DNA from 2 places in the Aminivibrio sp. genome. Region 1 is predicted to be linked to the other one. Evidence: predicted binding sites of a transcription regulator. Region 1 holds the regulator's gene; the other holds the start of a gene.
What was found. The regulator HrcA, encoded in region 1, represses chaperone genes, less so after heat shock. The targets are predictions, from matches to a motif close to TTAGCACTCNNTNNNANNGAGTGCTAA.
Positions count from the first base shown of each region.

Region 2: the regulator HrcA is predicted to act here: its motif matches at 1,582-1,608, upstream of groES (co-chaperone GroES).

Region 1 is NZ_JAESIH010000071.1:560-9,814, reverse strand. Features, by position in the region: gene grpE (nucleotide exchange factor GrpE) at 1-565, opposite strand, end outside; gene hrcA (heat-inducible transcriptional repressor HrcA) at 588-1,598, opposite strand; gene JMJ95_RS12305 (histidine phosphatase family protein) at 1,746-2,390, shown strand; gene folP (dihydropteroate synthase) at 2,508-3,722, shown strand; gene folK (2-amino-4-hydroxy-6-hydroxymethyldihydropteridine diphosphokinase) at 3,719-4,213, shown strand; gene JMJ95_RS12290 (peroxiredoxin) at 4,269-4,595, opposite strand; gene JMJ95_RS12285 (redoxin domain-containing protein) at 4,605-4,733, opposite strand; gene JMJ95_RS12280 (thiamine pyrophosphate-dependent enzyme) at 4,753-5,619, opposite strand; gene JMJ95_RS12275 (2-oxoacid:acceptor oxidoreductase subunit alpha) at 5,616-7,355, opposite strand; gene JMJ95_RS12270 (hydrogenase expression protein HypA/HybF) at 7,520-7,696, shown strand; gene JMJ95_RS12265 (carbon starvation protein A) at 7,796-9,255, opposite strand, start outside.
Region 2 is NZ_JAESIH010000041.1:29,670-49,956, reverse strand. Features, by position in the region: gene groL (chaperonin GroEL) at 1-1,227, opposite strand, end outside; gene groES (co-chaperone GroES) at 1,256-1,546, opposite strand; gene tsaD (tRNA (adenosine(37)-N6)-threonylcarbamoyltransferase complex transferase subunit TsaD) at 1,746-2,771, opposite strand; gene JMJ95_RS05260 (hypothetical protein) at 2,768-3,298, opposite strand; gene murJ (murein biosynthesis integral membrane protein MurJ) at 3,302-4,888, opposite strand; gene JMJ95_RS05250 (hydrogenase maturation protease) at 4,954-5,424, shown strand; gene lptB (LPS export ABC transporter ATP-binding protein) at 5,397-6,122, opposite strand; gene JMJ95_RS05240 (hypothetical protein) at 6,119-6,856, opposite strand; gene thrB (homoserine kinase) at 6,920-8,380, opposite strand; gene thrC (threonine synthase) at 8,377-9,426, opposite strand; gene JMJ95_RS05225 (cupin domain-containing protein) at 9,832-10,158, shown strand; gene JMJ95_RS05220 (hypothetical protein) at 10,512-10,901, shown strand; gene JMJ95_RS05215 (nitroreductase family protein) at 10,861-11,421, opposite strand; gene JMJ95_RS05210 (hypothetical protein) at 11,832-12,617, opposite strand; gene JMJ95_RS13915 (hypothetical protein) at 13,287-13,358, shown strand; tRNA gene JMJ95_RS05200 (tRNA-Gln) at 13,833-13,906, shown strand; tRNA gene JMJ95_RS05195 (tRNA-Glu) at 13,915-13,990, shown strand; gene JMJ95_RS05190 (aminotransferase class IV) at 14,142-14,960, shown strand; gene JMJ95_RS05185 (LemA family protein) at 15,017-15,577, shown strand; gene htpX (zinc metalloprotease HtpX) at 15,590-16,519, shown strand; gene yccX (acylphosphatase) at 16,522-16,797, shown strand; gene JMJ95_RS05170 (AbrB family transcriptional regulator) at 16,821-17,909, shown strand; gene JMJ95_RS05165 (FGGY family carbohydrate kinase) at 17,906-19,339, opposite strand; gene JMJ95_RS05160 (sugar ABC transporter substrate-binding protein) at 19,422-20,287, opposite strand, start outside.

The DNA of each region.
Region 1 (9,255 bases):
CCCGCTCCCCGGTGCGGTATCCGGGCTGGATCTCCTCCGTGACGATGCCGTTCTTCTCCGGATCATCCGTCTCCTCGGCGGCCACCGCTTCGTGGACATCGGGAGAGAAGGGCTCCCCCACGGTGGGGATCCTCTCCACGCCCATTCTTTCCAGTACCGACAGGAACTGGCGCCGTACCATGGTCACTCCCTGGAGGATGCTTTTGCCGTCAGCGGCGCTCTCCGCGGCGAGAGCCCTGTCGAGATTGTCCAGCACCGGCAGAAATTCCATGGCCTTCTCTTCTCCGGCCATGATCCGCTCCCGCTGCCGGTCCCGCTCGATCCTCTTCCTGTAGTTGAAGAAGTCCGCCCGGGCCGCGGCCAGCGCCGACATCAACTCCCGGTTCCGCTCCTCGAGATCTGCAATTACAGCCTGGAAATCCACAGCCTCCGGGGCGCCGCACACCTCTTCAGGTGCCGTCTCCTCCGGGGTGGCCTCCGGCTGCTGAAGGGCATCCGTCTCAGGCGCCTCCCGATCCATATCTTCAGGCCGTTCCGCGGCCTTTTCCTTTTCTTCCCTGCTCATGGTTCCTTCTCCTTTCGACGGTTTAGTTCACAAGGGCTTTGTCGAGTTCTTCCGCTATGGCTTCGAGGATGGAGATGGACTTTTCGTAGTCCATCCTCAGCGGGCCGATGAGCCCAAGGATGGTCCTCCGCCCGTACCCTGACGCGGGGACGAGGACAAGGGAACACTCCTTCATTTCTTGCGAAATTTCCTCCCCGATGGTCACGGAGACCCCCTGCTTTACGCTGTAACGCTCCACCATGTCCGCAAGAGCCTGCTCCTGCTCCAGAAGAGAGAGCACCGTCTGAAACTTTCCGATATCCTGGAAGTCGGGAAGGTTGAGGATGTGCTGCGCCCCGCCGACGAACAGCCGGGAGTTTCTTTTGAGAATGGCGTCCATCTGGACCAGGGCCTCCCTGCAGGTATCCCAGACCCGCTCCAGCCCGTCGAGAACGTAGGTGAAGAGGGCATCGCGGACCTGGGCCCAGGGATGACCGCACGCCACGGTGGAGATCTTCCTGGCAAGGTCGTCGAGAATGTCCTGGGAGAGTTCGCAGGGCAGGTTGATGTTGGCATGGTGCACCAGGCCGCCCTCCAGGACGATGAGCATCAGGACGGTGCTGCCTCCGAGGCGGACGAAATTTACCCGCTGGATCTGCACTTCTTCCAGGGCGGAAAGGGCGGCCACCCCCACGCAGTTGGTGGCCTTCCCCAGGAGCTGGGAGACATACCCGAGGATAGAGTCCACTCCCTCCCTCCGATCCCGGATTTCCTTCTTCCATCGTTCCGTCTCTGCCGGGGCGGAACGGCGACGCTGCATTATGGAGTCCACGTAGAGCCGGTAGGCCTTCGATGTGGGGAGCCTCCCGGCAGACGTGTGGGGCTGGTAGAAATAGCCCATCTCCTCCAGGTCGGCCATCTCGTTCCGGATGGTGGCCGGGCTGCTTCCCCGGAGGTACTTTTTCGATATGGTTCTCGAGCCGGCCGGTTCGCCGGTCTGGATATATTCATACACTACCGAAAGTACGATCTCGAGCTGCCGTTCGGTCAGCATGTCACCACCTCCAATTCGTTAGCACTCTTTCATTGTGAGTGCCAACACGATTCCACTGAGAAGTAGAGTAACAATCCGTGATATTATTGTCAAGACTGGTCAGACGGATTTTTTCCATTTTTCCGGCCGGTCAGGGGAGGATGCGGAATGAAAGAACCTGAACGAACCACCATACTTCTGGCACGGCACGGTGAATGCCGGGGAAACACAGAGGGCCTTTTCCGCGGAAGGGTGGACTTTCCTCTCAATGAGCGGGGCCTCCGGCAGGCCGCCGAGCTTGGGGCGGCTCTTCGCCCCTACCGCCCTGAAGCGGTGGTGACAAGCCCCCTGCTTCGGGCAAAAAGCACCGCCCGGGCCATCGCGGACGCCTGTTCCATCCGGGTGGAAGAGGACGAGGGGATCAACAATATCTCCCTCGGCGTCTGGGAAGGGCGGCCGAAAACGGAAATAGCGAAGCACTACCCCGAGCAGTGGAGAACATGGCTTGAAAACCCCGAAGAGCTCACCGTAGAAGGAGCGGAATCTATGGACGACGTTCTGAGGCGTTCCATGGCCGCCCTCGACCGCGCGGTGGCGAAATACCGGGGGAAGACCTTCGCCGCTGTGACCCACAGGACGGTCATCAAACCCCTCCTCGCCGGCTGCCTCGGCATAGCGTCGCCCTATTTCTGGAAGGTCCACATGGACACGGGATCCTACTCCATCCTCGTCCACGACGACCTCCACGGGTATTCCCTCTTTTCGCTGAACAGGACGGACCACCTTTCGGGCTTCACCAGCGAATGGGTGTGACCTTAAATCCGCTCCCCGCCGGGGAGCGGATTTAAGGTGAGCGTACCTTGACCGCCCCGAGGAGACACTATATTATCGGAACGGCATTTACCCATATTCCCGGAAGGAGCTCCCGCCGTGATCGCTTACCCGCTTCCTGCACAAAGCCGTGAAGATCTCCTCGCGGCACTGCGCCGCATCGGTGCCGACCTTCGCTCCAACGCGTACTTCGAACCCAAGAGGGAGCTTCTCTCCCTGTATATTCCGAAAGCCGACTTCCGGGCGGCGGCGTTCCTGAAGCAGGAACTGCTCGCCCGGGGCGGGGACGCCGTGGTGAACCGGGGCGTCATCTCCTGCGAGGCGTCAGAGAGCGCCGTTCTCCTTCTGGGGACCCCGGGGCAGCTTCGGTCCCTGGCGGAGAAACTGGGGGCCCTTCCCTGCTGGGGCCTGCCCGAAATCCGGGAGAGCCTGTCCCGGGCCCTTGCCGGCATGGACAGGTCCGCATGGACATTCCTCTTCCGAGAGGGCAGAGCTCTCTCTCTCGGGAAACGGACCGCCGTCATGGGCATCCTGAACCTGACCTCCGACTCCTTTTACGAAAAGAGCCGGATTCCGTCGGAGAACGATCTCCTCTCCCGGGCGCGGTCCATGGTTGAGGGGGGCGCCGCCGTCCTCGACCTCGGGGCCGAATCCACCCGGCCCGGTTCGGAACCCGTGCCGGAACGGGAAGAACTTGAACGGCTTCTTCCCGCCGTCGCGGCCGTCCGGAAGGCCTTTCCCGAGACGGTGATCTCCGCCGACACATGGAAAGCGAAGGTGGCCCTGGAAGCCGTCCGGGCAGGGGCCGACATCATCAACGACATCTCCGGCCTGGGGTTCGACCAGGATCTCCCCGCAGCGGCGGCGGAGTCCGGAGCGGGGCTCGTCCTCTCCCACATCCAGGGGACGCCCCGGGAGATGCAGAATGATCCCCGGTACGATGACACCGTGGGGGACATCCTCCGCTATTTCGAGGAACGGCTCTCCCTGGCCGAAAAAGCGGGGATTCCGGCGGAAAGGATTATCCTCGACCCGGGACTTGGATTCGGCAAGCGTTGCGAGGACAACCTCAGGATCCTGCGGAATCTGGACGCGTTCCGTATTTTCGGACGCCCCCTGCTTATCGGCCATTCACGGAAGGGATTCATCGGCACCACCCTCGGACTTGCGGACCCGGAGGACCGCCTGGAGGGAACCCTGGCGGTCACGGCCCTCTGCGGCCTGCGCAATGTCGCGCTCGTCCGGGTTCATGACGTGGAGGCCAACGGTCGGGTTCTCTCCATGCTCGGCGCCGTCAGGGAGTGCAGGGGATGAGTACCGTAGCCCTTTCCCTCGGAAGCAACCTCGGAGACCGGCTGCATCTCATCCGCAAGGCCGTCTTCCTTATCAGGAGCGCCGGCCTCGTTGTCCTGGCTTCCAGCGACGTGTTTGAAACTTCTCCATGGGGGATGGAAGACCAGCCCCGGTTTCTGAACGCCTGCGTCCTGGCGGAAACAAGCCTCTCCCCGGAAGAGCTTCTCGACCTTCTGAAGGGGATGGAGGACGCCATCGGCAGAACCCCGGAAAAACGGTGGGGACCCCGGACCATCGACATTGATATTCTTTTTTATGACGGGCTGTCAATTCGGTCGGACCGCCTGACCGTTCCCCACAGGGAAATGGCGAGGAGGACCTTCGTACTTCTGCCCCTGGCCCAGGTGGCCCCTGAATGGCGGCACCCCGAAACGGGACTCACGCCGGAGGAAATGTTCCGCCTTCTGCCCACGGCCGAAGCCGGCGGCATCCTCCGGATCTGCACCCTGTGATACGGCATGATAGGAAAGAGGCGGGGAAAATTCTCCGCCTCCCATATCCCGCTCTTTAGACTGCCGCTTCCTTCAGGGCCTTGAGAACTTCATCCGCGTGCCCGGCCACCTTCACCTTCCTGAAGATCTTCAGGACCTTCCCGCCGGGGTCCGCGATGACCGTTGAACGCTCCACCCCCATATATTCCCTGCCGTACATCTTTTTTTCCGCCCAGAACCCGCAGGCTTCGATGAAGCCGTGGTCCGGGTCGCTCAGCAGGGGAAACGAAATTCCCAGTTTTTCGGCGAACTTCCGGTGGCTCTCCTGCGAATCGGGGCTGATTCCTGCCACTGCACAGTTCAGCGCTTCGAATGCGGGCATCCTGTCCGCAAAGTCCCTCACTTCGCTGGTTCACCCCGAGGTATTGTCCTTGCTGTAGAAAAAGAGGACAAGCCGTTTCTTTGAAAAATCCCCGGCTGTCCACTCTTTCCCGAAACCGTCGGACAGGCTGAACCGGGGCAGCAGGTCTCCTTCCTTCATCTCCCTTTCCCTCCCTTCCCTATATGGCCGGAGAGGCCAGGAGTTCCTTCACTGCCTTCCGGGGGGCCTCACGGCGGAACAGGGGCCGGTCGTCCTTCCGGTAGGCCGCCAGGGTTTCCTCGAAAACGGGAACTCCTTCCTTCCTGTAGAGAACCCCCAGGGGGAAGGGCCCTTCCTGGAGGAGGGCCAGCTCCATGGCCTTGCCGAAATCGTCCTCGTCATGCCCCTCCAGGGTGTAGGTGTTGTCCATGAACCACTTGTAGGTGTTCACGGAGTTGAAGGAGACACAGGGCTGGAAGATGTCCACCAGGGCGTATCCCTTGTGGCGGACGGCTCTCTTGATGATTTCCTTTGTCTGGTCGCCGTTTCCGGCGAAGGCCCGGGCCACGAAGGTCGCTCCCTGGGCCAGGGCGGCGGCAAGAGGATTGAATGGCTGGGCATGGACACCATCCACCTGCACGGAGGTGCGGAATCCTATGGGGCTCGTGGGCGATGCCTGCCCCTTGGTGAGGCCGTAGACCATGTTGTTAAACACCAGGTTGGTGATCCCCGGGTTACGCCTGATGGTATGGGTGAAATGGTTTCCGCCCTCGCCGTACATGTCGCCGTCCCCTCCCAAGGCGATGACTTCCAGGGCGGGGTTTGCCGCCTTGATGGCCGTTGCGTTGGGGAGGGCGCGACCGTGGAGGCCGTTGAAGAAATGGGCCTTCATGTAATGAGGTGTCTTTGCCGCCTGGCCGATCCCTGAGACCATGACCACGTCCAGGGGCCCGAGGCCGAGCTCGACGAGGGCCTTCTTGATGGAGTCGAGGATTTTGATGTCCCCGCATCCGGGGCACCACGAAAGGTCAATACCGGGAAGATCGAACGCCGTGAAGTCCATCATCTGCTGCCTCCTTTGCCGGGAAGAATTTCGCCGAGCCTGTCCGCGACCTCTTCCACCGAGAACTGAAGTCCGTTGTATTTCAGCACCCTTCGGTCTGCCGCCACACCGAAGGTTTTTCGAAGCAGTCCGGCGAACTGGCCGGTACTGTTTCCCTCCACCACGGCGGTGAATGTTGCCTTCCGCAGAAGATCCCCCACCGACGGTGCGAGGGGCCACACCTGCTCGAAGGCCAGCAGGGCCGTATCGTTCCGCCCGAGGCGCTGGAGGGCTTCCCGAACGATGGGGATGGTGGATCCCCAGCAGACCACCAGGTTAGAGAAGGATTCCGGTCCGACCAGCATCGGGGGAAGAGCGCGGGCCGTCATCCCGGCGAGCTTCCGCATCCGCTTGTCCTGCATCCTGGTCCGGAGGTCGAAGTCCTCATAGACATGCCCCACCTCGTCGTGCTCGTGGCTGTCCGCCCCAACGACGCCCTTTCCCCAGCCGGGAACGCCGAAGGGCGAGTAGCCGTCGGGGGTATCCTCGTAGCGACGGTACTCCGCCGCCGTCTCCGGGATCGGGGGGGGTTCGTCCAGCCAGGAAAGGCCGTCCGCATCCAGGTTGTAGAAGGCGTTCATGAAATACTGGTCCGTCAGCACGATGGCCGGCGTCTGATATTTCAGGGCGATTTCAAAGGCTTCCTGGGCCAATCTGAAGGCGCTTTCCATGGTTCCCGGAGCGTACAGGGCCCGGGGAAATTCGCCGTGACCGGAATAGAGGGCAAGCTCAAGGTCGGCCTGCTCCGTCCGGGTGGCCATACCCGTGGCGGGCCCAGGCCTCTGGGAAAGGTGCACCACCACGGGGGTCTCCATAACCCCTGCCAGGCTGAGCCCTTCGGCCATGAGGGCGAAACCTCCGCCTGAAGTGGTCACCAGGGGGCGGGCTCCCGCATAGGCGGCGCCGACAGCCATGTTCATGGCGGCGAGCTCGTCCTCCACCTGCTCCACCACCGCTCCCACTTTTTCGGCGTGCTTCGCGAAGAAGGAGAGCACTCCCGTCGCCGGGGACATGGGATAGGCGGTGACAAAGTTGCACCCCGCCGCCATGGCCCCCAGGGAAACGGCATCGCTGCCGTTGAGGATCGTCTTCCGCCTTCCCGAATTCCGGGGCCGGCCCTGAAGTACCCCCCCTTCACCGGCAATGGAAAGACCAAGTTCGTACCCCTTCGTCACGGCACCGATATTGCGGGTCACCACGTCGTTCTTTCCGGCGAATCGTTTCCTGTAAAACTCCTCCGCCCCTTTCGTCCCCAAGCCGAGCACCCCGAGGAGAACGCCGGCGGCGATGGAGTTTGAGTAGATCTTCCCTCCGGTCTCTTTCGCCATGGACGACAAGGGGATGTTTACAAAGGAAGCTCCAAGGTCTTCAAGCTCCCCCTTCAGTTCCTCCCTGTCGCCGAAAATGACCGTATCGGCGGAGATCCTCTCCATGATGTTCCTGCGCACCTTCTGACTCAGGGCGACCAGAATATCTATTCTGTCAATAAGGGCATCCACAGGTTCAGAGGCTATCCGGAGCTCGGTTGAGTTGTTCCCTCCTCGGACGCGGGACATGTACTCCCTGGAACCGAAGACGCAAAAACCTTCGTCCGCTATGATTCCCGCCAGCATATCCTCCACGGTCTGGATGCCCAGCCCCGCGGCTCCGCACAGGACGCAGCAGACGTCCCGCCTGTTCTCCAGTGATGAAAAGAGCATGTTGATCCTCCCTTCAGTTTCAAGCTGGACTTATTATACCCTCTGGCGCAGAATAGTGCGGAGTCCTTTTCTGTCCGGGACAATCTGGTATAATATGCCGTAGAAACTTTTAGCGATACACGAGCATCTCATCAATGCCGGAAAAAAAGCGGAGGTGATTTTTCATGGGAAAATTTCGATGCCTGTCGTGCAAAAGCGAGTTTGAGCTGGAAGAAAAGGCGGCAGCCATGAGATGTCCCAGATGCGGGAGCAGGTTCGTCGAAGTGCTCGACGCCGCCAACAGGAAGCGGGGAAAGTCCTGGAGCGCCAAGTCGTTCAGCGTGGGAAAAAGCAGCAAGTAACCGGCACGTTTGTTCAGCAGAAACACTTCTTCCGACTACAAGAGAGGGAAGGCCGAAAAAAACGGCCTTCCCTCTCCTTTCCTTCCGGGTAGTCCTGTATTACAGTTCCTTCCGGACTTCTTTGAGGGCTTTCAACGACTCGAAGACCATCAGCAAGGCAAGGACCAGAAGAATGACGGAGGGAACCACGAGGATGTAATTGGGTTTATCGTAGGCCATGTTGTCCTTGATCATAATTCCCAGGGCCGCCACGGTGGTCACGAGCATGAACCACATGGGGACCATGAGGAACCGGTTGTTCTTCTTCAGCCCCTTCGCAACCCAGACTCCGACGGCCAGAAGCGCGAGGGCCGCAACGAGCTGGTTGGACGCGCCGAAAATGGGCCAGATTGCCGCCCAGGCGGGAATGACGTTGCCGGTCGGGCCGTGGGCCTCGGTGAGAAGCAGAGCCATGGCAGCAGCGATGGCAATGACGGTGGCCGTGTACTTTTCCACTTTCATGTTGGTCAGCTCCTGGATCTGGTAGCGGGTCAGACGGGTGGCCGTGTCAAGGGAGGTAAGAAGGAAGGAGTTGATGGCCAGAAGTCCCAGGGACATGCCGATCTTGGGATCGATCCCGACGATGGAGGCGAACTTGCCGAAGCCTTCCGCGTAGGTGATGGTGGGGCCGCCCTTGGCGACGACGCCGCTGATCATAACCGTACCGATGGCGATGACTGCCACGACGCCTTCAAGCAGCATGGAGCCGTAGCCGACGACCACGGAATCTTTCTCTTTCTTCAGCTGCTTGGACGTGGTTCCGCTGCCCACAAGGGCGTGGAATCCGGAGACCGCGCCGCAGGCCACGATGATGAAGAGCATGGGCCAGATGTATTGCCCGTTGGCAACAAAGCCCTTGAAGGCGGGAAGAACGATCTGGAAGTTCTCGCCCTTGCCCATGATCATGCCGATGGCGCCGATGATGACCGCGAAGTACAGGAAGTAGGATGCAAGATAGTCGCGGGGCTGGAGAAGAAGCCACACGGGGAGCGAAGATGCGAGGAAGATGTAGACCATCAGGATCCACCGCCATGTCTCCATGGGAAGCTTGAAGGTCGAGGCCACCCAGGGCGAGTAATTGCCGTACCAGCAGGCATAGATGACGATGGGCACCATGACGATGGTCATGAGCCACAGGGGCACGCGGTACTTGTAGATCAGCACGCCGAACAGAAGGGCCATGCCGATGTACAGGGAGGCGGAGAAGGCCACTGCCGGGTCGGCCGCGAAGGATCCGGCGGAAAGCTGCAGGAACACCGCGACGATGAGGATGAGGGTAAGGATGGTGAAGCAGAGGAAAAGAACTTTTCCTTTCCGTCCAATCCACTTGTCCACCACTTCGCCCACGGACTTGCCGTCATGGCGCATGGACGACACCAGGGCGCCCATGTCATGGGGGCCGCCGATAAAAGCGGAGCCGATAAGGCACCACAGGTATGCGGGCAGCCAGCCGAACATGGAGGCCGCCGTGATGGGGCCGACGATGGGGCCGGCTCCGGCGATGGAAGCGAAATGGTGGC
Region 2 (20,287 bases), on a different contig from region 1:
GATGCCTTCCTCCACTGCGGCGCGGGTGGCGTTAAGGGCGTCCTCGATGCGGTGCTTCAGTTCCTTCTGTTCGGTCTCGGTGGCGGAACCGACCTGGATCACGGCCACACCGCCGACAAGCTTGGCAAGGCGCTCCTGGAGCTTCTCCTTGTCGTACTCGGAGGTGGAATCCTCGATCTCCTTCTTGATCTGGGCGGCGCGCTTCCTGATTTCCTCGGAATTGCCGGCGCCTTCCACGATGGTGGTCTCTTCCTTGGTGATGCGAACCTTCTTGGCCTTGCCGAGCATCGAGATTTCGGTGTTGTCAAGCTTGATGCCGATCTCTTCGCTGATGACCTGGCCGCCCGTGACGATGGCGATGTCCTGGAGCATGGCCTTGCGGCGGTCGCCGAATCCAGGGGCCTTCACGGCCGCGACCTGCATGACGCCGCGCAGCTTGTTCACCACGAGAGTGGCAAGAGCTTCGCCTTCCACGTCCTCGGCGATGATGAGCAGAGGCTTGCCGGTCTGGACGACCTTCTCGAGGGTGGGAAGGAGATCCTTGATGTTGTTGATCTTGCCGTCGTGGATAAGGATATAGGCGTCGTCAAGGGAGACTTCCATCCTCTCGGGATCGGTGACCATGTAGGGGCTTATGTAGCCCTTGTCGAACTGGAGGCCTTCCACCATTTCAAGGGTGGTTCCCACGGTCTGGCTGTCCTCGACGGTGATGACGCCGTCCTCGCCGACCTTATCCATTGCCTCGGCGATGAGCTGGCCGACGGCCTTGTCATTGGCGGAGATGGAAGCGACCTGGGCGATCTTGTCCCGGTTCTTCACGGAAATGGCCTTTTTCTTGAGCTCGTCGACCACAAAGTCGATGGCCCGCTCGATGCCGGCGCGCATAAGCATACCGTTGGCTCCCGCAGCCACGTTCTTCATTCCCTCGGCAATGATGGCCCGGGCGAAAACGGTGGCTGTGGTGGTGCCGTCTCCGGCGATATCGTTGGTCTTGGAGGCAACTTCCTTCACCAGCTGGGCGCCGGTGTTCTCGTACACGTCCTCGAGCTCGATTTCCTTGGCGATGGTCACGCCGTCATTGGTGATAGTGGGAGAACCGAACTTCTTCTCGAGAACCACGTTGCGGCCCTTGGGGCCGAGGGTGACACCTACGGTGTCGGCAACTTTATCGATACCGCGGAGCATCGCGCGGCGGGCTTCTTCTCCGAAAATAAGAATCTTGGCCATAATTTTCTACCTCCTCTGGAAGATGGAACTACTTCTCGATGATGGCGAGCACGTCCCGCTCGCTGAAAATGACGTACTCATCTCCGTCAAGCTTCACTTCGGTGCCGGCATACTTGCTGAAGATGATCCTGTCGCCGACCTTCACCTCAAGGGGAAGCTTCTGGCCGTTCTCGAGAACCTTGCCGCTGCCGACGGCGATAACTTCGCCCTCGGTGGGCTTTTCCTTGGCGGTGTCGGGAAGAACGATGCCGCCCTTGGTCTTTTCCTCATGGTTGACGACCTTGACTACGATCCTGTCTCCAAGCGGTTTCAGATTCATGGTACAAATCCCTCCTAAGAATATTTTACCGGATGCTAGCACTCATTCGAAGCGAGTGCTAAATGACCGAAATAGATATTACGGGTGGAGGGGCGGAATCTCAACACCGGGAGAGGGGAAATATGAAGAATTATGGATGGTTATCTCGTTATTCTTCCCTTTTTCTTTGATTTATCGAGTTTTTCACCTGAAATGTGCTTCACCAAAGACTCCACGAAGGGTCGGGAGAAAAATCCAGGGGCGTCCGGGCGCCTCGCAGGTAGGCGCTGTAGCCTGCGGCGGCTATCATCACGGCATTGTCGGTGCAGCGGTTTACCGGGGGCAGAAAGACGTTCCACCCTCTTTGCGCCTTCATCGCCGCCCTCAGGGCGCTGTTGGCGGCGACACCTCCCGACAGGGTCACGGTGTTTATCCCGGTCTGCTTCACCGCCAGGGCGAGCTTCCCCACCAGAGATTCCACCACGGCCCTCTGGAAGGACGCACAGATGTCCTCCACCGGGATCGGCTTCCCTTCGGCCCGCAGGCGGCCGATTTCCGTCGCCGCCGCGGTCTTCAGACCGCTGAAGCTGAATACGATCCCCGCCGAACTTCCCCTCATGGGAACGGGAAAGTCAAAAGCCCCCGGATTGCCGGAAGCCGCGAGACGATCCATGACGGGCCCGCCGGGATAGGGCAGGCCGAGAACCTTGGCGACCTTGTCGTAGGCTTCTCCTGCTGCGTCGTCTCTGGTTCCGCCGAGAAAGACATACTTGCCGAAATCCTCCGCAAGGACGATCTCCGTGTGCCCTCCGGACACGATCATGCAGAGAAAAGGGGGAGCAAGTTCCGGAAAGGAAACCACGTTGGCGAACATATGCCCTTCGAGGTGGTTCACGGCGATGAGAGGCACATTCCACGCAAGGGAGAGGGCTTTGGCCGCCATGACCCCCACGAGGAGGGATCCCATGAGCCCAGGACCTGCTGTCACGGCGATGAGACCGATCTCCTTCGCCGGCTCCCTCACGGCGGCCCTCCGGAACGCTTCCTCTGTGAGGGGAAGAAACGCCTCGAGGTGCATCCGTGCGGCAAATTCCGGAATGACCCCTCCGTAAGGGGCGTGGGCTCCCACCTGGCTCGAAAGAAGCTCGGCGACCACGTCCCTTTGGCCCCGCAGAACGGCCACGGCGGAGTCGTCGCAGCTGCTTTCGATGCCGAGGGTAAGGAATCCCCGCTGCGGTGAGATCATCTCTTCGGCAGTTCCAGTTCAGTCGCATAGTCCCCGACGGCGAAGCGCACCGTCTTTCCCTTCACCGCCGCTGCGGGAACGACCACGGCAAACTCGGCCGTCAGGTCGGGGGGCAGCTCCCCCACGGGGACGAAATGCCGGTTTGTCAGTACGTCCTCCGGGGTGAGCACGTGGGAGCCTATGGAAATCATGGAATGTTCCAGCGTGAGGTTTTTCACCGTTCTGACCCGAATGATGAACATGGTCTTCTTTCTTGTTTCCTTGCCTCCGTAGAAGCTCACATTGTTCTTCAACCAGTCGGGGGCCATGGGGTCGGACCAGGCCGCCTCGACGAGCTTTCCGTCCACGTAAATGAAGGCAAAATGGGCCCTGGCCCCGATGATGAGGTCTCCAAGGGGCTCCCCTTCAAACCAGAGGTTTGCCGTCCGCTGTTCCAGAAGCCGCTCCAATTCCTGCGCACCGGCGGTGCCGGCGGCGGCGAAGAAAACTAGCACAAGCAGGAGCGCAGCGATTTTTTTCAACATCATGGTTCATTCCTCCCTGTCGGATCGTTTCGGTTCTCTGCCGCCCTTTTTCCGGGCCAGGGCACCCCGAAGCCAGCCCCATTCCTGGAAGCGCAACAGTCCGGTACTCACCCCGTAGGCGGCGCAGGAGACCAGAAAGATGCCTCCGAGCCACGCTCCCCGAAGGGAAAGGCTTCCCTCCGCCGGATAGGGCATTCCAATAGTATACACGAAGACTACCCCTGCGGTCACCGCAAGGGAGACGGCCATCTTTCCGGCCCATGAAAGGGAAAAGATTCCGAGGCCGGTCCCGAGGTTTTTGGAGAGCAGCCTCACCCCAACCCACCCCGAAAGGCTGAAGGAGAGGGAGGTGGCCAGGGCGAGCCCCCCGAAGGACATGGGCTTCATGAGGATCAGGGAGAACAGGGCCGTGGCGGCCACGCTCGTCAGGGTGACCCACAGGGCCTGCCTGGGAAGGCTGCGGGCATAGAGTCCCCTCATGACCACAGTGGAACATGCCATGCCCGGCAGGCCGACGGAATACATGGCCAGGGAATGGGCCGTCCCCTCCCATGCCCACGTCCCGAAGGCTCCCCTGAAGAAAAGAAGGTGGACGATTTCCCTGGAAACCAGGATCATCCCGAGGGTGACCGGGAGGATCACGAACAGGGCAAACCGCAGGGAATCCCTTATGATCTCACGGAATTCGTCCACGCTGTCGGCGGAACACCGGGAAAGCTGGGGAAGCACTGCCTGGGAGACCGCGATGACGAACAAACCCAAGGGAAGCTGAATGACCCGGTTGGCATAGTTCAGCACCGAGATGGCCCCCTCCTGGAGAAAAGAGGCAAGCATCCTGCTGAGCACAGGGTTGACCTGGTTGAGGGAGAGTCCGGCGGCGTAGGGAAGGAACAGGGAGAGCATCCTCCGCAGGTCCGGGTCCCGGAGGTCGGGTTTTGCGGGAAGGAGAGAGACCCCCATTTTTCCCGTCCACCCCCACTGCAGGGCGAACTGGCACGCTCCCCCGGCGAGGACGGCAGCCGCGAGGCCCCGCACTCCCCATGAGGAAGCGACCAGAAGCACCAGGACGATGTAGACAAGGTTGCTCAAGGCCGGCGCCAGGGCCGGCACGAGGAATGACCCCATGCTGTTCAGCACGCCCATGGCGAGGGCCGCCAGGGAGACGAACATGAGGAAGGGGAACATCCACCGGGTGAGGGACACCGCCAGGGAGGTTTTGACAGGATCGAATCCCGGGGCCATAATGCCTACCAGGAGAGGCGACAGAACGATACCTGAGAGAACGGCCAGACCCGTGGCCGCCAGTAGGACGGTAAAGGCCTGGCGGGCAAGCTCCTCCGCCGCTTTCTGTCCCCTGTCGGCCAGGACCCTGGAAAAGACGGGAACGAAGGATGCGGAAAGGGCCCCCTCGGCGAGAAGCTGCCGGGCAAGGTTCGCGAGGGTGAAGGCCACATTGAAGGCATCGAGTATCCCCGACGCGCCGAACCACGCGGCGGTGACGATCTCTCTCACTAAGCCGAGAACCCTGCTCGCCAGCGTTCCCGCCATCATGAAGAGGGCGTGACGCACCATGGTTGAAGTCGATCTCGCCACTGTCAGCGGCCTCCCCGAAATTGATCCGCACTCCGCGCCGCGGACGTGCAAGGAGTGTGAAACCCATGAACCGGACAATCCTGTGGTGCATCGGCAGCCCTATCCTTCTGGACGACGGCGTCGGCCCCGCCCTTTTCGCCGAACTGGAGGCATTCCCCGCCGAAGGGATTACCCCGGTGAACTGCGAAACCACGCCGGAAAACCACATCGCGCCCCTCAGAAAAAATCCGCCCCGGGTCCTCATCGTGGCCGATGCCGCCGACTTGGGACTTCCGGGAGGATCGGTCCGCCGAATGAGCCTGGAGGACACGGGGGACATTCCCTTCAGCAGCCACGGCATCCCCCTATCCCTCCTCCTGGAGCCTTTCAGGGACACCATGGAGATAATCGTCATCGGCATCCAGCCGGCGAGAAGGGGGTTCGGCGACAGGCTCTCACCGGAAGCGGCTGACGCAGTGAAACGGGTCGCCGACGCACTCCGCTCTGGACGCACGGGTGAACTGGAGCGCTACCAGGAAAACCGGTCGCCCAGATAGAACTTCCGTGCCACTTCGCTCTCCGCCACATCCTGGGGAGAGCCTTCGATGACGATTTTACCTTGGTGGATGAGGTAGGCCCTGTCCGTGATGGCCAGGGTATCCCGGACGTTGTGGTCCGTCAGCAGGATGCCGAATCCCTTCTTCCGCAGGGTGAGAATGATCTGCTGGATGTCGTAGACGGCGATGGGGTCGATGCCGCTGAAAGGCTCGTCCAGAAGGAGAAAATCCGGCAGGATGGCGAGACTCCTGGCGATTTCCACCCGCCGACGCTCCCCTCCGCTGAGAGAATAGCCGGGGATGTTGGTGATCTTCTGGAGGCCGAAATCCTCTATCAGCTTGTCCACCACGTTGCTCGCCGGTTCCTCGGGGGGTGGGTTCTCCTGGAGCACAAGCTCGAGGTTTTCCCTCACCGTGAGGTTCCGGAAGATGGACGCCTCCTGGGGGAGATACCCCACGCCCAGACGGGCCCTGCGGTAGACCGGCAAGGCCGTAAGTTCCCGTGAATTGATCGAGACAACCCCCGAATCGGGCTTGACAAGTCCGACGATCATATAGAAGGTAGTGGTCTTCCCCGCCCCGTTGGGGCCGAGGAGCCCCACGATCTCGCCCATGTGGACGTCCAGGTTCACCTCGGAAACCACTGTGCGGCCCTTGTAGGCCTTGCAGAGGGACCGGGCGTTTATTGCCTTGCTCATTTCGATCCTTCCATCTTGAAGATCAGCCGGGGCTTGCCCGTAGCCTCCACCCGGTTCTTTTCGGGGAAGAATATCAAGGTCTCCGATTTCAGGGACCGGGCAGCCTGCACGGCGGTCACGCCGCCGGACACTACCAGGGTTCCCCTCGCCTTGGAATAGACGGCCTTGCTCCCCCTTAATTCCGTGGGGTCGCCCTGCTTCGGTGTGAAAAGAAAATAGATGTTCCCGGTAGCAGTGAACTCATCGATCTCGCCGTTGGCGAGCTTTCCCTCCAGGGCGTCGCAGACGAGAACGTACCCTTCCTTCGTGTCGGCGTATCGGCGGAGCTTTGTCCCCCAGAAGTAGTCGCCCTTCATCCGGAGCATGTCGGCATCCACCTGGCGGGAACCCCAAAAGCCTTTCACTCCCCCGTCGAAGATAAATTCCTGGGGCTCGCTGAACACTCCCGATAGGGTCTGCCCCTTCATGTCCACCTTGTCGTTCTGCCAGGCGCCGAAGACGTGGACCCCCCCCCTCATGGTGAAGATTTGCCGGTTCATGTTCCCGTCCGCACTCTTGGAGGTGGCCATCAGGGTTCCCCGGGTGACCTTCACGTTCCCGTCGGCCCAGAAGTCCCCCGATTCAGACTCGTACCGCATTTTGTCGGAGGTAAGCTCCAGATCCTCGGCAAAAAGAGGGGAAACCGCAAAAAGAGCAAGCAGAACAAAGAAAACGGAGAAGCGGACATATCTCATGGGACAGCCTCCCATACGGAATTTTTTCCTATTGTACAGGATTTTTTCTCTCCGCCATAGGGGCTAGGAGCGAAGAAACGCCTGGGACAGGGCGGATGCGGCTCCCTCCATGTCGGGGGAGGCCACGATGCAGGCGATGACCGTGGAGGCCGCCGCTATCATGTCGATATTGATCCTGCACCCCGCAAGGACGGAGAACATCTGGGACGGAATCTCCGGACACCCTGAGATAAGATCCCCCTTCAGGGCTACCTTCGCCACCTCCGCGTCGAAGGTGACTCCCTGGGCCCCCACGCCTGAAGAGAAGGACCTGCAGATGGCGATGGCGTCCCCAAGAAGGCTCTGCTTCACGATGAAGGCGATGTCGTTCATCTGCCCCCTCATGACGCTCTGGACTATCATCTCCGCACCCACGCCCACAGCGGCAAGATCGGAGAACAACCTGGCCGCAACGCCGGGAACATCGGGAACCCCCAGAACGGCAATCTTCGCCACGTCCATGTCGCTGATCACTTCTTCCACGACGCACCTGCCGGAACCGTCTACACCGAAAGCCATGGGGAACGCACTTCCTTTCCTGAGAGAGCGGAAAATATCGGTACCGCTGACGTTTTTTGCCACCGTCACCCCGGCGGAATCCTCCGAGAGGACAAAAAAACGGGACCGGACGCCGGACCGGGTGAAGATGGAACACATGAGCTCCGCAAGCCTGTGGGCCTCGCCCCGGGCAAAAGCAAGCACGCTCGGCCCCGAGCCGCTGATGGCCACCCCCGAACACTGGGGAATTCGGCGGACCTCTTCGAGAATCGCCTCGCCTCCGGGGAAAAGCCGCGCCCTGAAAGGCTGGTGAAGCCGGTCGTCCATGGCCCAGGGAAGATTGTCCCAGTTCCCCGTAGCCCAGGAAGCTGCCAGGAGGGCTGAGCGGCTCAGGTTGTAAACCGCGTCCTTCATGGAGACTTCCTTCGGCAGGGCTTTCCGGGCATCTTCCGTGCTCAGCTCCACCGCCGGCACAGCCACCACGGCGACCATGTCCGGGGGGAGGGGCGGCATCCGGACGAAACGGAGATTCCCGCCGTCCCAGCAGCTCACCACCATGCCGCCGAGGCAGCAGGGCACCACGTTGTCAGGATGGCCTTCCATGGCCACCATCATGGGAAGAAGCTCCTCCTTCGGCAAGGGACGCTCCCGCAGTTCATTGGCGATGGCCACACCGCCTACGATGGCCGAAGACGAACTGCCCAGGCCCCGCTTCATGGGAATGGCGTTCATGGTCCTGAGGTGAAGCCCCGGAGGCTCCATGCCCCACTCTCTGCAGGCCCGTTCGTAGCTCTGGATCACGCCGTTGCGGGTCACAAGGGATTCCTCGCCGCCTCCCTCACCCACAACATCCACCTCGTACCGTCCCGGAGGCAGGACCTCCAGGACATCGAAGAAGTTATAGAGCGAAAGGGCCAGCCCCACCGTGTCGAAACCCGAGCCGAGGTTTGCGCTCGACGCGGGCACCTTCACCCGGAGCGGGATCACAGCCCGAGCACCTCCGCCAGCGCCTCGGGAGTCCCGTCGATCTCCACCGGCAGATCCACCCTGCTCACCGCGGAATCGGGATCCTTCAGGCCGTTACCGGTGAGCACCATGACGATCCGCAGCCCCCCGGGAAGTCTTCCGTTTTTCCGGAGCTTCACCAGTGCGGCCAGAGGCGCGCAGGAAGCAGGTTCGGCGAAGATACCGTCCGACGAAGCCAGCATTTTCTGGGCATCCAGAATCTCGTCGTCGGAAACGGAGAGGAACTGGCCGCTCGTGATTTCCACGGCCCGCCGTGCTTTGTCGGCACTCACGGGGCGGCCGATCCTGATGGCGGTAGCCACCGTCTCCGGTTCGTCCACCGGGCTTCCCTTCGCCAGGGGAGCCGCCCCCTCAGCCTGGACGCCCATCAGCCTCGGGAGTTTGCCTATACGACCAATCTCTCTGTAAAACTCGAAACCGGCGCAGTAGGCGCTGATGTTTCCGGCGTTGCCCACGGGCAGAACCAACCAGTCCGGCGCGCCGTCCAGCTCGTCGCAGATCTCCCACGAAGCGCTCCTCTGGCCGAACAGCCGGTACGGGTTGACAGAGTTCACGATGGCGAGGCTTCCCTTTTCCCTGGAAGCCTCCCGGGCCATTTCAAGGGCCCTGTCGAAATTGCCCCGGACGGCGATTACCCGGGCGCCGTAGATCAGGGCTTGGGCAAGCTTTCCCGTGGCCACCTTCCCCGCCGGCAGCAAAACGAAGCAGGGAATTCCCGCAGCGGCGCCGTAAGCAGCCGCCGAGGCGGAGGTGTTCCCCGTGGACGCGCAGATGAGTGCCTTCGCCCCCTCCTCCAGGGCCTTCGACACCGCCAGCACCATACCCCGGTCCTTGAAGGACCCCGTGGGGTTCAAGCCGTCATACTTGCCGTACAGCTCCACACCGAGATCCCGGCCGATGTTCCGTAGCGGAACAAGGGGAGTGTCCCCCTCGCACAGGGAAAGACGGGGAGTCCGCTCGGTAAGGGGGAAAAAACGCTCGTACGAATACAGAATGCCTTTTCTCATGAATCTCCCTCCTCAAAAAAAAGCCTGCATCGTCCTCATGCTGGAGACGATGCAGGCTCATCGCGGTCCCACTCCACTTCCGAATAAATCGGCTGCTCGATCCCGCTGTAGGGGGCGGACCCCGGCGCCTTCCCTCCCTCAGGACTTCGGCGCCCGCTCAGGGGTGGTATTCCCTTTCCCGCTCGGAGGAGGATTCTCAGCTTTGGTCCCCCATCTCTGTCCGCCGCTTAAAAAAAGGTACTCTTCCCTTCATCGCGTAAATGACATATTATTGGAAACGAAATTGATTCTTACTTATATACTCGTGAGACCGTATTGTGTCAAGGGTGGCGCCCCATCCTCCTACTAACGTCGGCGCCGTCAAATTCAATCGAAAGGGTGCGTGCAGACATGAGGACATTTGACATGGCAACCATCGAGAAATTTACAGGCAGGCCGGGATTCATAGGCAAATTCGTCCACTCCGAAGGATTCACTTTCGCCCAGTGGGAGATCAAAAAGGGAACGGAACTTTCCTTCCATTCCCATCCGCACGAGCAGACCAGCCTGCTGCTCGCCGGAAAACTTGAACTCGGGACCGGCAAGGAAAAGGTCATTCTTTCCCCGGGTCAGGGCATCGTCTTCGCCGGAGACGAGGGACACGAAGGCTTCGCCCACGAGGACTGCCTCGTCATCGACATTTTCTGCCCCGTCCGGGAGGACTTCAAAAAACTGCAGCAGGAACAGAAATAACCTCGTTCTTGCTTGGCTCTTGCTTGGCTCTTGCTTGGCTCTTGCTTGGCTCTTGCTTGTCATCCTGAGCGAAGCGATCGCGCAGCATCCCGAGCCCAGCGAGGGGAGGATCTCGGGGTGGGTCTATCGTCCCTTAGGGGCAAGGGCAAGATCCTTCGGCCAAAAATCCGGCCTCAGGTTGACAAACCGCTCGTGTCATCCTGAGGAGCCCTGCGACGATCGCGCAGCATCCCGAGCCCAGCGAGGGGAGGATCTCAGAGTGGGTCTTTCGTCCCTTAGGGGCAAGGGCAAGATCCTTCGGCCAAGAAAGCCTGTCTCAGGTTGACACTCGCGAAACATCCTGAGATAAGCGGATGGAGCATCCAGGAGGGAAGGATCTCGCTTTTGGTTTTGGACTGCCCCAAAAACAAGATCCTTCGTCGCCTGCGGCTCCTCAGGATGACAACAAGACCATTGTCATCCTGAGCGAAGCGATCGCGGAGCATCCAGGAGGGAAGGATCTCGCTTTTGGTTTTGGACTGCCCCAAAAACAAGATCCTTCGTCGCCTACGGCTCCTCAGGATGACAACAAGACCATTGTCATCCTGAGCGAAGCGATCGCGGAGCATCCAGGAGGGAAGGATCTCGCTTTTGTTTTTGGACTGCCTCAAAAACAAGATCCTTCGTCGCCTACGGCTCCTCAGGATGACAACAAGACCATTTTTATGCCTTTTCAGACTTTTCCTCCCATTTATCGAACATGACGATCTCGTCCAGCTTCTTCCGCGGACGTTCTCCGGGAGCCTCGGCAGGGTATCCCAGGGGCAGGATAGCCACCACGAACCTGTCCGGCGGAATCCCGAGGATGGGGCGGACATCCGCCTGCTCGTACCATGCCACCCAGCACGTGCCAAGGCCCAAGTTCTCCGCCTCCAGCACCGCGTGCTCCACGGCGATGGCCGTGTCCCGGATCACCTGTTTCAGAGCGAAGTGAGGGCTCGTTTCGTTCACCTCGAGGCCGGGCTCGTCCTGTATGCGGCACCGGACATCGGCCACGCAGACGAGAAACACGGGTGCCGCCTCCATCCACGACTGGCCGTGGGCTGCCTTCGCCAGCGCCCGTTTAGTTTCGGGGGACCGTACCACGATGAACCGCCACGGCTGGGTATTGTGCCCCGACGGGGCCAGCCGGGCACTCTCAAGAAGTTGAAGGACAAGCTCGTCCTCCACGTCCTTGCCGGTAAATTTGCGCACGCTTCGCCTGGTCCTGACAGCTTCGATCATCTAAGTTCCTCCCCTGAAAATTTTCAGCTTCCGATCCATCCAATTGACTTGACACAGAAAAACATGCAAATCAGCCATGGTGCGCAACTATTTATAGATCTCTGATCGATGAGCAAAATCAACGGCAATTATTACCAGTTGATGATCGTTAATTTCCTCAAGAAGGCGGTAATCCTTCGTCCTCGATTAGACCCAGTGCAGATTCCCTCATTGATTGAGAAACACTCCAGTCATGCTGGAGCCATTTTTATTCGCCCAAGCATACATGGCGATGGTATAGTCGGCGGTGGAATTTCTGCTGAGTTCCTCACCACGGAAACCGATAATTCTGACAACATCTCCATAAGAACTCCCATCGTAAATCTGATTGTATTTTGCCATAGTGACAAGCTGAGATTCTGATGAAGAAGTCAAAAAATTGGGTGCAAGGGGTCCTTATAAATTATTATAAGCTCGCTGGACACAAAGACCATCCAAGCAATACCTATCAGAGCGAGAACGACGGCGGCTTTCCCGAATTTTTCCTTCCTGTGAACTGAAACACACCCTAGTGCCAGAGCTACCGGAACAATAAAAACCGCCGCGATAAAAGGAACAATAAATCCCATAATCCCCAGGACCAAAGCGATTATACTTATAATAGACGATGTCGTGCCTTCAGCTTTCGTATTTCCAGAGGAAAATCCAGAACCAGGCCCCGTTTTCGACTTGGCGATTTGTTCCGCTTCTTTCCTGACCTCATTCTCCCGTTTTCTAAAGGCCGTTATGTGGGAAATTATTTCTTCAGTAACACCTTCTTTTACTGCTTTTGACTCCCATTTTTTTCCTATCTTCGAATCAATAACACCGTTTTCTACAAGCCGCTTTAATTCAGTTATGATATCCGAGACCGTGACGCTTGTGGGAATAGGCTCGGGTTCCACCGTTTGGATTTCTGATGTTATTGACTCAGTCGTAAAAGGCTCAGCCCTCTGAGACTCGACAGCTCTTTTCTTTTCCGCATCCCTGATTTGCTCTCCCTGCCTGATTTCCATTTCTCTCATTTTGAAGATTGCCATCTGTTCGATTATTTCCTCAGTGACGCCTTCATTGACTACTTTCGCTCCCCACTTTTTTCTTACCCCTGAATCGATAATTCCTTTTTCTTCGAGGGATTTCAGTTCTCCGATAATATCAAAAGCGGTAATTCCAGCCATCAGAAGACCCCCTTGTCAAATTTGTCCAGACACTTTTCAGCGTGATATTTCCACCATCGCGGATTTCGCGGACAAAAAGCAACAATGAAAAGGCAAGTGATGTTTACGACGTAATCCCACCGCTTCAGATATTCGCCGAATTCCCTCGGAACCCTCGTGTATTGTTTTCTCTCTTCAAGGCCTTTTTTCCATCGCTCTGCCTAACGACATAAATTAGAGCAACCTGCCCGCTCCTCCATAAAATTTCCTCATAACAAATTCTTTCCAGGTCGATTAAGCTTTTTGCGCCGATTCAAGGGTGTACAGGAGAAAATCTATCATTCCCAAAATTTATAGAGTGCGTTCGATATTCTGGAAAGGGAAAAACGATGATGAGTTGAATTCCGCATGCTCCCGAAAACTCCTCTGCACAATAAATACCACTCTTGTCCAAAATAGGAATTTGAGAATATTAAATTCCTCCCGGAGCGGCCCTTGAGATATTCTTAGTGCGCCAACAAAAAAAATCTCAGGCACAATAAACAGGGGCGCTCTAATGCTAAAGCCTGCGAGCCTGTTCAGTCAATTGCTTTCTGAGATTTTCACAGCAGTGAACTTTGACAACCTGGTCGCCAGATGGGGCACTGAGCGTCACGCCAAAGGATTCGGTCCAAGACGCAGCTCATCTCCATGCTCTTCTGTCATCCGCCGGGAGCGGATTCTCTCCGGGAGATCGCGGGCGGCCTCAGCTGCTGTAACTGAAAGCTCGTTCACCCGGGGATAAAGGAGCCTCCCAGAAGATCCACCCTCTCCTATACGAACGGTCATCGTCCCGCAGAGCTTTTCGAGGAACTGTTCCGGAGGCTGTCGGATCATTTCCGTATCCCCTTCAGAAAACAGGGGACCTGTTGTCAAATCTGCCTAAAGCAGCTCGGCAAAGCCCTGGAAATTCAGGGGGCTATTTCAGATTTCGATTTAATTTGGACAGCAGTGGTTTTCTTCGTTGATTCCAAGGTACCCCTTTCCTTTTTGGAATCTATTCTGCCTGTAAACAAAGCAGATTCTTTTGAGGTTATCTGGAGGGGGCGAAGTGAAACAAAAAATCCTAAAAAACATTTAAAGACTAAATCTTCCGATTTTTTGCCATCTAAAAAATTCACCCCTGCCCCTTGTCAAACGCTTGATTTGTGGTAATATACTCCCCGCACAAGCAATAGCAACAAGAAGCGCCGAAGTTGGGGAATCGTCCAATGGCAGGACGCCTGACTCTGGATCAGGTAATCTTGGTTCGAATCCAGGTTCCCCAGCCAGCACGCAAGGCCCCATCGACTAGCGGCCTAGGTCGTAACCCTCTCAAGGTTAAAACACGGGTTCGAATCCCGTTGGGGCTACCATAATATAAGAAAGAGGCTGCCTCTTCGAGGCAGTCTCTTTTTTGCGCCTTTCCGGAAGAAACGTTTCGCCCGGAGGTTTTTTCCGTTGAGACCCAGCCTCCAAAGTGCTAGGATTAGCCATCGAAAATCGGATCGAGGTGCTGTCTTCCAAATGTCATTCTGTTATTTCAACGGTGAATTCGTGGAGGATTCCCGCGCTGCGCTTCCTCTTTCGGACCTGGCGTTCCAGAGGGGGATCGCCGTATTCGACACGGTTCGGACCTACGGCGGCCGTCCTTTCGCCATGGGCCGCCACCTGGAGCGGCTTGCCGAATCGGCCCGGCTCTCCGGCATCAGCCTTCCCCTGCCCCTGGAGGACATGGTCGCCGTCATTCGGGAAGGGGTGTCCCGCATCCACGGCGACAGCCTCGCCAAGCCTTTCCTGACCGCCGGAGACTCGGAAGAGAACGGAACCTTTCCCCACTCCAGGGTTTTCGTCCTCTTCTCTCCTCTCTCTCCTGTTCCGGAGGAGGTCTATTCAAAAGGACTGGCCCTTTCCCTTCTTCCCAGGGAAAGGGAGCTTCCCCGCATAAAGAGCATCAACTACATGACACCCTTCTGTCACAGGGAGGCGGGCACGTTCGAACCCCTTTACTGTCCCGGGGGCGAGATTACCGAGTCGGCCACGAGCAGTTTTTTCTCCATCGCAGGGGAGAATCTCATCACGGCGCCGGACCACAGGGTCCTTCGGGGCATCACGAGGGAAATCGTCATGGAGATCGCCCGAAAGAACGGCCTGAACGTGGAACTGCGGTGCCTCCACCTCGACGAGCTGGAGTGCGTCACGGAAGCGTTCATTACAGGCAGCGTGAAGGAAGTGGCGCCGGTAGTGAAGGTCGGAGAAAGGGTGATCGGCGACGGGACACCGGGACCCGTGACAAGGAAGCTGATCGGACTGTTCAGGGAGCGGATCCCGCTGTATCTGGACTGAAGAAAAGGTATAATGCCGGCATAAATCAACCATTGCCCGGTGAAGGAGGGATTTCCTTGGAGAACATTCTCTATATCCTGCTCGGACTTCTTGCGGCGGCAGTACTCTACGCTGTGTACATCTACAATTCCCTGGTCCGGAAGAAGGCCCACGCCGACAACGGCTGGAGTCAGATAGACGTGCAGCTCAAGAGGCGGTACGACCTCATCCCCAACCTGGTGGAGACTGTGAAGGCCTACGCAACCCATGAACGGGAGATTTTCGAGCGGATCGCCGCCCTGCGGAGTGCCTCCCTCGCCGCCGCCACGATCGAAGAGACGGCCCCGCTGCAGAACCAGCTCACCGGGGCGCTGAAGTCCCTTCTGGCCGTGTCGGAGAACTATCCCGACCTGAAGGCGAACCGGAATTTCCTCGCCCTGCAGGAAGAGCTTGCCTCCACTGAGAACAAGATTGCCTTCGCCCGCCAGTACTACAACGATGCGGTGAAGGAGTACAACATCGCCATCGCCGTTTTCCCCAACAATCTGATCTCGGGGAAACTGGGCTACGGCCCCAGGCCCCTCTGGGCCGTGGATGACGCTTCCGAGCGGAACGCCGTAGACGTTTCCTTCCGGTAGGGGGCGATTCCAATGGCGAGTTTCAACAAGTTGATCGACCATAACAAGCACATGAGCATCCTGCTTTTCGGGGTCATGGCCGTACTCTTCGCCTTTTTCGGCGCCTCCCTGGGAGCCTACTGGGGCGGCGACTGGCTCACGGGCGTGATCATCGCCGTGGCCGTGGCAGGCCTGTACTTCTTCATCTCCTGGCGGTTCGGCGCTTCCATCATCCTGGCGTCGAGCGGCGCGAAGGAGATCTCCCACGAAGAGGCCCCCCAGCTCTGGAACACGGTGGAGGAGCTTTCCATCGCGGGTGGGATGCCTATGCCGAAGGTGTACCTCATCGAGGACGAGGCCATGAATGCCTTCGCCACCGGGAGGGACCCCCAGCATGCCGCCGTGGCCATCACCAGGGGGCTGCTGGATAAGCTGAACAGGGAAGAGCTCCAGGGGGTCATGGCCCACGAGATGTCCCACGTCCGGAACTACGATATCCGGTTTTCCATGCTCATGGCGGTGATGGTGGGATCCATCGTCCTTCTGGCCGACGTGGTGCGGCGAAGCATATTCTACAGCTCCCTGGGCGGCAGAAGGCGAAGCCGCGATTCCCGGGGCGGCGGGCAGGCTCAGGCTGTCCTGGCCATTGTGGCCGTGATCCTGTCCATTGTCGCTCCCCTGCTGGCGTCCCTTATCCAGCTTGCGGTGAGCCGGCAGAGGGAATACCTGGCCGATGCGTCCGCCGTGGAGCTGACACGGAACCCGGCAGGGCTCATCTCCGCGCTGAAGAAGCTCACCGCCGACACAACCGAGCTGAAGGGGGCAAGCCAGGGGATGCAGCACCTCTACATCGTGAACCCCCTCCTGAAGAAAAAGAAGGGGAAGGACAGCCTCTTCAGCACCCATCCGGCCCTTTCGTCCCGGATCGAGCGTCTGGAGGGACTTATGGGAGCATCCGCCTGACTGTGGAACGGCGTCACTTTCTCGTGGAGGGAAGGGTGCAGGGGGTGGGCTTCCGCCACTGGACGGCCCGGACGGCCCTTTCCCTCGGGCTTACGGGATGGGTTCGCAACCTTCCCGATGGTTCCGTCGAAGTCCAGGCCCAGGGAGAAAGAGAAGCCCTGGACAAAATGGCGGCCTGGCTGCGCCGGGGACCGTCCTCCGCCCGGGTCACACGATTGACGATCATTGAAAAGCCCCCCGAACGCGGGGAGGAGTCGTTCATCATACGCCATTTCTGACATTTAATCCGGAGGTTATCCCCATGGCAGGTATTCTTCTCGTCTTCGCCGCAGGAATCGGCGGCTGTCTGGTTTTCCGTCGTTTCAGGTTGCCCGCTCCGGGAGTGCTGGGTTCTCTTTCTTTCGCCGCAGCCCTGAACCTGGCGGGGTTCTATCCCGAGTTCCCCCTCCGGTACCTGGTGTGGTTCAGCAACATCGTCATCGGCACATACGTGGGTCAGAAAGTGAACCGAACCTCGGTCCGTATCCTTCGGGACCTCCCCGTCCCGGCCCTCACTATCTCTGCGGGGATGCTGGCCATCTCCTTTGCGGGAGGCGGCCTGCTCTATCTCATGAGCGACCTGTCACCCGTCACGGCTCTCCTGGGCTCCACCGCCGGAGGCATTTCCGAGATGGCCCTGCTTTCCATGTCCCTCGGAGCGGACGTGGCAAGCGTTACCCTTCTGCAGGTCTTCCGGCTTCTCGCTGCCATTCTGGCCACGCCCATCTTTTGCAGAAGGTGGACAGCCTGGTGCGAAGGCAAAACACAGGGCGCCCCTTCATGTTCCTGTCCCCTGCCCCAGGAAATCCAGGATATGGCAGACGACGACCTTCCTCCCTGGCGGTGGGAAAACAGGCTTTCGGCCCGTGGGTTTGCCGTCCTGGCAGCCGTGGCCCTCGCCGGAGGGTTCACGGGATTCCGCCTCCACCTTCCCGTGGGGATCCTCACAGGAGCCATGTTTGCTGTGTCTATCATGAACCTGGCGGGGAAAGAACAGCCTCCCATTCCCGGAGCCCTGCGGACCACAGCCCAGATAGGTATCGGGATCACCATCGCCGGCAACATCACTGCGGACACCCTGAGGCAGTTCACCACCATGGCCGGCCCGGTTATAGCCATCACCCTCGCCATGCTGGCCGCCAGCCTCTCCCTCGGCTTTCTGCTCCACAGGATGACGGGGTGGGACTACCCCACCTGCCTGCTGTCCACTTCCCTGGGAGGACTCTCCCAGATGTCCATCATCTCGGAAGAAATGGGGGCGGACCCCCTGAGGGTGAGTATTCTGCAGTCGGTCCGCCTCTTGACGATCCTGATGGTGTTTCCCCTTCTCATGACATTTCTTTTCACCTAAGGCCGGGTTGTTCCCCCGTTTTCGGCCAGTTCCCTGAAGCAGCGGTTCCAGGACAGAAATTTCTCGTGGAGGCCCCGGTCGGGAAAGACCATGGTCCCTTCTCCGCCCATGGTTTTCAGCCTCTCCGGCGAAAGGGATCCCGACGCTGCGGCGGCCAGGAGGGCATCTCCGTAGGAGGCATCCACATCCCGGTGAAGCCGGAGCTTTTTTCCCGTAATGGAACTGATGATCCCCATGAGAGTCCTGTCGTTGCACAACCCCCCGGAAACGTCGAGAACATCCGGAACGGATCGGACCTCCCCGATCCTGGAAAGGAGGAAGGAAAGTTCGTAGCCCAGGGCTTCCCTTCCGGCCCGGATCATTCTCCCGGGGGTAACCGAGCTGTCCATGCCGGAAAAGGTCATCCTGGCCTCCGGATTGTGGAAGGGAGTTCTCGCCCCGTCGAGCCACGGGAGGATGAGAATGCCCGTAGGGGATTTTTCCCCCTCCGGGTCCCCCGCACGGAAGGTCCGGTTCATCCACTGAAGAAACCGGGATCCCGACGCTGTGGCCGCCCCGATGCGGAAGGTTCCCTCGAGGAGGGACATTCCGGAGACGAAGCCCGGAACCTCGGCAGGCCTCTCCGTGGTCAGGAGGAGGCTCACCGTGGACCCGAAGACCACAACGCAGTCCCCCGGAAAAAAAGCCTTGGCCGCTGCCGCCTCGGCATTGATATCGCAGGCTCCGGCGGCGACGGGAATACCTTCGGGGAGTCCCGTTTCACGGCCGGCGCCGGCGGTTACCCGCCCAAGGACTGAGAGGGGCCAACGGAGAGGGGGAAAACGGGCCGGATCCACTCCCTCTCCGTCGAAGAGGTCCCGTGGCCACTCCATGACAGGACGGTCCACAAGAGTTGTCCCGGCGGCGGAGGGGAAGTCCCAGGCCCGCTCCCCGGTAAGGCGGTAGGTGACGAAGTTGTTGGGCTCGATGAAGAAGGCGGTTTTGCTGAAAACATCAGGGCGATGCTTCTTCAGCCAGAGGATTTTGGGGAAGACGGAATGGGTGGTGAAGGGCCCCCCGAGCCTTGCAGCCAGCTTCGGACCGTATTTTGCGTTCAGGCCATCCGCCTGCTCCACTGCCCGCCGGTCAATGCCGTAAAGGATGGCGTTGTGGGTCTGCCGTCCCTGCCCGTCCACCGGGATAAAGGAGCCGCACACCGAGCTTACGCAGATTCCTGCGATCTCCGACAGGGGAACGGAGCGGGAGATCTCCCCGCAGAGAGAGAGAAAACCCCGCCACCAGCATTTTTCTCCGTCCACTTCGTACATGCCCGCCTCCGGAGAAAGGGTCTCTGAAGGGACCTTCGCCCTGGCGGCTGTATGGCCCTCACCGTCGATCACGCAGGCCTTGAGGGAGGACGTTCCCATATCCACTCCCAGAAACAACGGCATAGACTTCATCTCCTTTGAAACGGGCCGCGCGGAATAGTTCTTCCGACGGCCCGCAGCGTGCTGTTTTTTTCCTGTACGGTTGTTATTCCGGCAGGCTGGTCCTGTCAATGAGAGGAGCGTCCATGTAGAAGATCTTCCGGCCGCCCGTGGCTTCCTCAACGGTCTTTCCTTCCACGGCGAGCGAGTTCACCAGCTCTATGGCCTTCCCCGCCATGGCTTCGAAGGGCTGGGCCACCGTGGCGGACATCTGTCCGGCGCCGATCCGCCGGAAGGTCTCCTGGTTGCCGTCAACGCCCACGATCACGGCCTTCTTGTTTCCTCTCTCCTGGAGAACGTCGCCGGCAACGTAGGCAAGCTGGTCGAAGGCGCACCACACGCCGTCGATCTGCTCGCCAAAACGGGTTGCGTAGGTCTCCATCGCGGCCCTCGTGTCATCCATGAAGCGCTTGGTGGCCACCACGCTGTACTCGGCCAGGACTTTCACGCCGGGGTACTCGGTGAGGACCACGTCGAGGACCTTTCCCCTCCGGCGGGTGCCGTAGTGCTTCTCGAACTTGATGACGATGATGTTGCCCTGGCCGCCGATGGTGTCCATCAGGAAGGTGGATGCCTTCGCCCCCATGGCGAAGTTGTCGGCGGTGATGTCGGCCACCACGCCGTCTACGTACCCGGAGTCGATGGTGATCACGGGAATCTTCGCCTCCACGAGCTTGTCCAGAGCGGGACGGATTTCCTGGGGATGGGCCATGGCCATGACCACGGCGTCAACCTTCATCTGGTAGAGGTTCTCGAGCTGGTTGGACTGGGTCTCGATGGATCCGGCGGAGTTAAGCATCTTCACGTCCCAGCCCTTCTCCTTTGCCAGCTTCTCGAAAGAATTGGCCACCCTCGCCTGGGCCTCCGCCGAAAAGTTCGTGGCGATGAAGCCTACCGAAATCTCCTTCGCCT